One region of the Methylobacterium sp. PvP105 genome, then DNA from elsewhere that is predicted to be linked to it. Evidence: predicted binding sites of a transcription regulator. Region 1 holds the regulator's gene; the other holds the start of a gene.

Region 1 (3,403 bases):
CAACGACGCGCTCCGCGCCGCGGGCATCTACCACGTGGTGTCGATCTCGGGCCTCCACATGGTGCTGGCCGCCGGCGTGGTGTTCTGGCTGGTGCGGGCGGTCCTCGCCGCGGTGCCGCTCTGCGCGCTCCTCTGGCCGATCAAGAAGATCGCGGCCGGCTTCGCCATGGTCGGCGTCACCGCCTACTGCGCCTTCTCGGGCTGGGACATCGCGGCCGAGCGCTCGCTGATCATGACCCTGATCATGCTGGGCGCGATCCTGGCGGACCGGCCGGCCCTGTCGATGCGCAACCTCGCCCTCGCGGCGCTGATCGCGCTCGCCCGGGAGCCGGAGGGCCTGCTCGGCCCGAGCTTCCAGATGTCCTTCGGCGCCGTGGCCGGGCTGATCGCCTGCGCCCGGCTGATCGACGGGCGGCTGTTCGTGCGCCCCGGGGCCGGGCGGATCGGCCGCCTCGTCGGCACCGGCCTCTCGGCGATCACCGGGACCCTGGCCACGACCCTTGTGGCGCAGGTCGCGACCGCGCCCTTCGCCACCTACCACTTCCAGACGGTTCAGCCCTTCGGCCTCGTCGGCAACGCCCTGACCCTGCCGCTCGTCTCCCTGGCGGTGATGCCCGCCGCGGTGATCGGCTGCCTCGCCTATCCCTTCGCCCTCGACCGGCCGGTCTGGTGGCTGATGGGGCAGGCGGTGGCCGGCATGCTGGCGATCTCGGACTGGATCGCCGGGTTCGAGCGGGCGAGCCTGGTGCTGCCGGCCTTCGGCGCCGCAGCGCTGACCCTGCTGACCGCGGGCCTGCTGCTGGCGACGCTGCCGGCCTCCCGCCTGCGCTGGCTCGCCGTGCCGCCGGTCCTGCTCGGCCTCGTCCTCGCGGCCCGGCCCGACCGCTACGACCTCTACGTCGACCGGCAGGGCGCGGGAGCGGCGGTGCGGGGTCCGGACGGGCGGCTCGCGGCCCTCGGAAGCCCCTCCGGCTTCGTCCTCGAGCAGTGGCTGAAGGCGGACGGTGACGGGCGGCGGCCCGCGGCGCTCATCGTCCGGTCGGGCAGCGGGCGCTGCGACCGGCTCGGCTGCACCGCCCGGCTGCCGGACGGGCGGGCGGTCGCCCTCGTCCGGGACAGGCGGGCCTTCCCGGAGGATTGCGCCCGCGCCGCGGTGCTGATCACCTTCCTCGCGGCGCCGCCGACCTGCACGGGCCCCCTGGTGATCGATCGGCAAGTCCTCGCCGCCCGCGGCGCCGTGGCCCTCCGGACCGACGGCGACGGCTTCGCCGCGCGCTTCGCCCGGGACGACGGGCGCGCCGTGCCCTGGCGGCCGGCCCCGGGACGCGATCCGGGACGCGATCCGGGACCGCCGCGGCCGGTCACCGCGGAGCCGGGCGACCGCGCCGCGGAGGACGGGGCCGCCGCGCCGGGCGGAGACCTCGCTCCCGGCGACGCGCCGGCCGAGCCGCTTCAGTAGCGGCGGACGAGGCTGACGAGGCGGCCCTGGATCCGGACCCGGTCGGGCCCGAGCACGCGGGTCTCGTAGGCCGGGTTGGCGGCCTCCAGGGCGATCGAGGAGCCGCGGCGGCGCAGGCGCTTGAGCGTCGCCTCCTCGTCGTCGATCAGCGCCACGATGATGTCGCCGGTATTGGCGGTGTCCTGCTTGCGGATGACCACGAGGTCGCCGTCCAGGATCCCGGCCTCGACCATCGAGTCGCCGCGCACCTCGAGGGCGTAGTGCTCGCCGCCGGCCACGAAGTCCGGCGACAGGGTGATGGCGTGGCTCTGGTTCTGGATCGCCGAGACGGGCGTACCGGCCGCGATCCGACCCATGACGGGGATCGAGATGGCCCGGCCGGACTCGTCGATCATCCGCGTGCTCGCCGGGGCCGGCGGCTGCTTGGACTTGCCGCCCTCGACCACGCTCGGCGTGAAGCGACGCGGCTCGGCGGGGGTCTGGGGCGCCGGCGCGGCCTGCGTCAGGCTCTCGGGGATGCGGATCACCTCGATGGCGCGCGCCCGATTCGGCAGGCGCCGGAGAAAGCCGCGCTCCTCCAGCGCCGTGATCAGCCGGTGGATACCGGATTTCGACTTGAGGTCGAGGGCATCCTTCATCTCGTCGAACGACGGCGGGACGCCGCATTCCTGCATCCGGCTCTGGATGAATCGCAGGAGGTCCAGCTGCTTGCGCGTGAGCATCGACGGGGGACTCGCGGCTTGGCGGACCGCCACGTGACGGTCTCCGAAACAAATCACGAACAGGTTAAACGTTCCGCAAGTGTTCCGCAAGAGCGGCACCGCCACGCTCGGCGCGCCGCGGCGCGCCCGCGGGACAAGGCGGAGAAACGCATTGACGGCGCAAGCGGAGCCGTTTCAATGCACCGCGGTGCCCCGCCGGGCAGGCGGCGGATCCGGGGCGCGGGCTGGGACCCTCTTGGAATGACGAGGATGCGACGACCCGCGGCTCTGCTGCCCCTCGGCCTCGCCGCCCTCGGCCTCGCCGGCTGCACCACCGGGTTCTCCTACATCTCGCGGAACTACGTGGCGCTCACCCCCCAGGTCGTGACGATCGGCTGCAAGGAGCCCTACGAGGTCTACGACAACCGGCAGCTGCGCCGGATGCTGATCGTCTCCAACGCCCTGCGCGAGTACACCGGCTGCAATCTGAGCGAGGTCCGGATCGATCCGGAGCCGGACGCCACCCGGGTGAAGCGCTTCCGCACCGCCGCCCGGGCCTATCTCGACGAGACCGTGCGCGAGGATTGCCGGATCACCGGCGAGACCGTGTTCGATCCGCTGAAGACCGAGTTCGCCTACGCGTGCGACGCGCCGATCGAGAAGCGCGGCACGGTGGTCCCCCGCCTGCCGGGCCGCAACCCCGGCCTCGGGGTGCGCTGACCGGCCGGCGGCGCGCCGTCAGGCGCCCGGCTTCGGGAAGGTCCGCTCCGCCGCGTCCCCGGCGGCGGCGAGCAGGGCGCGGGCGAAGGCCCGGGCCTCGGCCCGGTCGAGCACGATCGCGGCGGTCACCGGCGCGCCGCCGAGGTCGGCGAGGGCGAGTTCCAGGCGCACCCCGTCGGGCACGGCGCTCGCCTGCAGGCTCCAGCCGGAGCCCCGATCCGTGCTCTCCGCCATCTCACGCTCCTCCCGCCTGCCCCGGGAAAACGCCGCAGGCGCCCGCCGGAACCGCCCGTGCGCGGGACTGTTCCCGAGCCGTGCCCAGCGCTTCCCTGCCTCGCCTGTCCGCTTACCTCAAGGCCGCGGGCCCCGGACTCGTGGTGATGCTGGCCGATACCGATGTCGGAAGCCTCATCACGGCGGCCCAGAGCGGGGCGCGCTGGGGCTACGCGCTGCTGCTCCTGCAGATCCTGCTGGTGCCGATCCTGTACGTCGTCCAGGAGCTGACGGTGCGGCTCGGGACCGC
Region 2 (3,403 bases), 2.0 Mb from region 1:
GAGGATGCTGGTCATGTAGCCCGACCAGCCGACCGCCACGGTGGCGGCGCCCATGGCGTATTCGAGGATCAGGTCCCAGCCGATCAGCCACGCGAAGAACTCGCCGAGCGTCGCGTAGGTGTAGGTGTAGCTCGAGCCGGCGACCGGGATCAGCGCGGCCATCTCGGAGTAGCAGAGGCCGACGAAGGCGCAGGCGATGCCGCCGAGCACGAAGGACAGCATGATCCCCGGCCCGGCATACTGGGCCGCGGCGGTGCCGGTGAGGACGAAGATGCCGGCGCCGATGATCGCCCCGATACCCATCGCGGTGATCGAGAGGGCGCCGAGCGACTTCGAGAGCTGCTGCTCGCCCTCGCCGCTCTCGACGATGTCGTCGACCGACTTCCGCCCCATCAGGCCCGACGAATCCATGGCACCATCCTTCCAAGTCGGGGAGATTCAGCGCGCGTCGACACGGCCGGAGGCGGCGCCGTTTCTGCCGCGCTTCCAGAGTTGTAGCGGCAGATCGACCGACAACAACGTGAGCCGGCGCAAGATTCGCACGGTCGCGATTCTTCCGGTCAGGCGCGCTCGATCCGGGCGATCAGCGGCCTGACCTTGAGGCGGCCCGCGAACGCGCCCTCGGCCCGCAGGGCCTCGCGCCGGACGACGTCGCCGGCCCGGGCCTGCCGGGCGCCGGCGACGGTCTCCGTGCGCCTGACGAGGCGGCCGAGCCAACCCCCGGCCGGGCGGTGCAGGCGGCCGAGCGCCGTCTCCGGCCGCGCCGTCCCGACGAAGCGGTCGAGGGTGCGGATCCAGCCCTCGGCCGGGACGTCGCCCGCCTCCAGGCACAGGATCCAGTCCCGCCGGGCCGCGACGGCGCCCGCCGCGTAGGGATTGCCGCCCCGGTGCAGCACGAGGGTCGCACCCGTGGCCTCCGCGACGGCCGCCACGGCCTCGCTCTCGCGGCCCGCGACGATCACCGCGTCGCCGACGAGGCCGCCGGCCACGCCGGAGACGAGCACGCTGAGCGTGTCGGCCAGGCGATCGATCGCGTCCGGCTCGGCCGGGTCGGCCAGATAGGTCACGGCGGAGAGCATGAGCGCGCGCATAGACGATTCTGCGGCGCCGTAAACTGCCCTGCCGTCTCCGCGCGGACGCGCCGCTGCCCGGACGGGCCACGGAGCCGGATTTGCCTGAAAAAGAGGCGATCGCCGGCGGTTTGTTCGTTGTATGTTCCGATCGGTTTCCGGAGTGGGGCGAGTCGGGATGGTGGACACGCGCGACGGAACCGCGTCCGGGACCGTGACGCGACTCGGCCCGAGCGCCGCGGATCCGGCCGCCCGGCGCGGGCGCGGCGCGACGGCCAACCCGACCGGCCGGTACGAATCTGCCCGGCGCGAGGCGTTCCACGACGGGACCTGGACGGCGGACCCTCCGGCGCCCCTGCGCACGCAGGTCACGCCGGAGCGGTCCGCCCGGATCATCGCGCGCAACGGCTCGCCCGACATCCCGTTCGATCGGTCGATCAACCCGTACCGGGGCTGCGAGCACGGCTGCATCTACTGCTACGCGCGCCCCACCCATGCCTGGCTCGGCCTTTCGCCGGGGCTCGATTTCGAGTCGCGGATCTTCACCAAGCCGGACGCCGCCCGGCTCCTCGCCCGCGAGATCGCCGCGCCGGGCTACCGGCCAGAGACGATCGCCCTCGGCACCGCCACGGATCCCTATCAGCCGGTCGAGCGGGAGCACCGGCTCACCCGCGGGGTGCTGGAGGTGCTGCGAGAGGCCCGCCATCCCGTCAGCATCACCACCAAGTCGGACCTCGTGCTGCGCGACCTCGACCTTCTGGCCGAGATGGCGGCGGACGACCTCGTGCTGGCGGCGATCTCGCTGCCGACGCTGGATCCGGACCTCGCCCGCCGCCTCGACCCGCGGGCGCCGCGGCCGGACAAGCGGCTCGCGGCGATGCGGGCGCTGAGCGCGGCGGGAGTGCCCGTCATGGTCAACGTCTCGCCGATCATCCCCGGCCTGACCGATCACGAGATCGAGTCGATCCTGGCCGAGGCGCGCGCGCACGGGGCGAGCCGCATCGGCCACGCGCTGCTGCGCCTCCCCGGCGAAGTCGCCGACCTCGTGGCCGACTGGTTCGCCGAGCACTATCCGGAGCGCCGGGCGCGGACCTTCGCACTCCTGCGGGACGCCCGGGGCGGGCGCGAGAACGACCCGCGCTTCGGCCACCGCTTCCGCGGGGAGGGGGCCTACGCGGCGATGATCGGCCAGCGGGTCCGACTCGCCGGCACCCGTCTCGGCTTCGCCTTCGGACGGATGGATCTGAACCGCGACGCGTTCCGCAAGCCCGGCTCGCAGCTTGTGCTGCTCTGAAACGCGACCGACGCGGTGTCGCCCGCGCGCGAGGCGGCGGATCTGCCCGATTACCATATCTCCTCGATAAATTCAGTAGTTGTTCCATGATCGTCGTCAATATATTAAATAGGAGTTATATTTGTTCCGCGGTTGTGAATGTTTTTTATAGCGCGATGTTCTATGATGCATAACCTAGGAACGTAAGGTTGACATCTGTTGTTTTGTGAGTCAAATGCCGGGAATGATGAGCTTTTGTGGTGCATAATGAGTCCGCAAGGATTAATATATTGTATTAATGCAAGATACTGAGGTCGATGCTGTGCGTAGAAAAGGGATTGTGTTCGGCGTTTGTGTCCTCCGATCGCGCCTCTGTACCGCGCGCGCGGTGATCCGGTCGCGGGCGAGCCGCGCTCCGCGGCCCTGCCCGATGCGGCCGGTCGCGGCTGCTGGCCTCCCTTGAGGCGGTGGAGTCTCCGGACGCCGACCTCGATGCCGACCGGGCGCGCTTCCTGTCCGATGACCGGACCGGGATCGCCGGCGAGCCCGCGACCTCGCCGCGCCCTCCGGGCGAACCGGGCCGGCGCCGCGTCGGGGTGCCCCTGGGGGCCGGCCGTCCCCGGATCGCGCGGTCACAGCCCCCGGGGGCCGTCGTGTCGCTCAGCCTTTCCGGCGACCGAGGCCGACCGGCCGCCCTGCTCGAACCGGGCAGCCCGGCGGCGGGCCGCATGTCTCGACGCACTGCGAAGAGAGAACTCAACCCTCATGCTGCGTCTTCCGCGTCCTTCAATCGGCACGATCCTGTGCGCGATCCTGTTCTCACTCAGCGCCCTACTGCTGGCCGCGGGCGCCCGGACGGCACACGATGCCCGCGCGCAGGAGCGGGAGAGCCGCCGCGTGGTCGCGCTCACGGAAGGCAGCCGGATCCTCCTCGAGGTCCTGCTCGCCGTGCGCCTCGAGCGGGCACGGACTCTGCAAGCGCTGATCGCCGCGGGCAGGATCCCGCCCGCCGACGCGGCCCTGATCGCCCGGCAGCGCGCGACCCGGACCGAACGGCTGG

What was found. Region 1 encodes LexA, which represses DNA repair genes until DNA is damaged. Its sites were predicted from a motif close to TGTTCNNNNTGTGTTCNG; they were not measured.
Region 2: a site for LexA is predicted at 1,203-1,220, ahead of J3A75_RS24775 (PA0069 family radical SAM protein). Genes of this name have one in related genera too.

What each region holds. Positions count from the first base shown of each region.
Region 1 is NZ_JAGIPA010000001.1:3,042,912-3,046,314, reverse strand. It holds gene J3A75_RS14435 (ComEC/Rec2 family competence protein) at 1-1,459, shown strand, start outside; gene lexA (transcriptional repressor LexA) at 1,453-2,181, opposite strand; gene J3A75_RS14425 (hypothetical protein) at 2,431-2,880, shown strand; gene J3A75_RS14420 (hypothetical protein) at 2,899-3,114, opposite strand; gene J3A75_RS14415 (NRAMP family divalent metal transporter) at 3,195-3,403, shown strand, end outside.
Region 2 is NZ_JAGIPA010000001.1:5,075,749-5,079,151, reverse strand. It holds gene J3A75_RS24785 (amino acid permease) at 1-411, opposite strand, end outside; gene J3A75_RS24780 (hypothetical protein) at 561-1,091, opposite strand; gene J3A75_RS24775 (PA0069 family radical SAM protein) at 1,249-2,364, shown strand; gene J3A75_RS24770 (methyl-accepting chemotaxis protein) at 3,109-3,403, shown strand, end outside.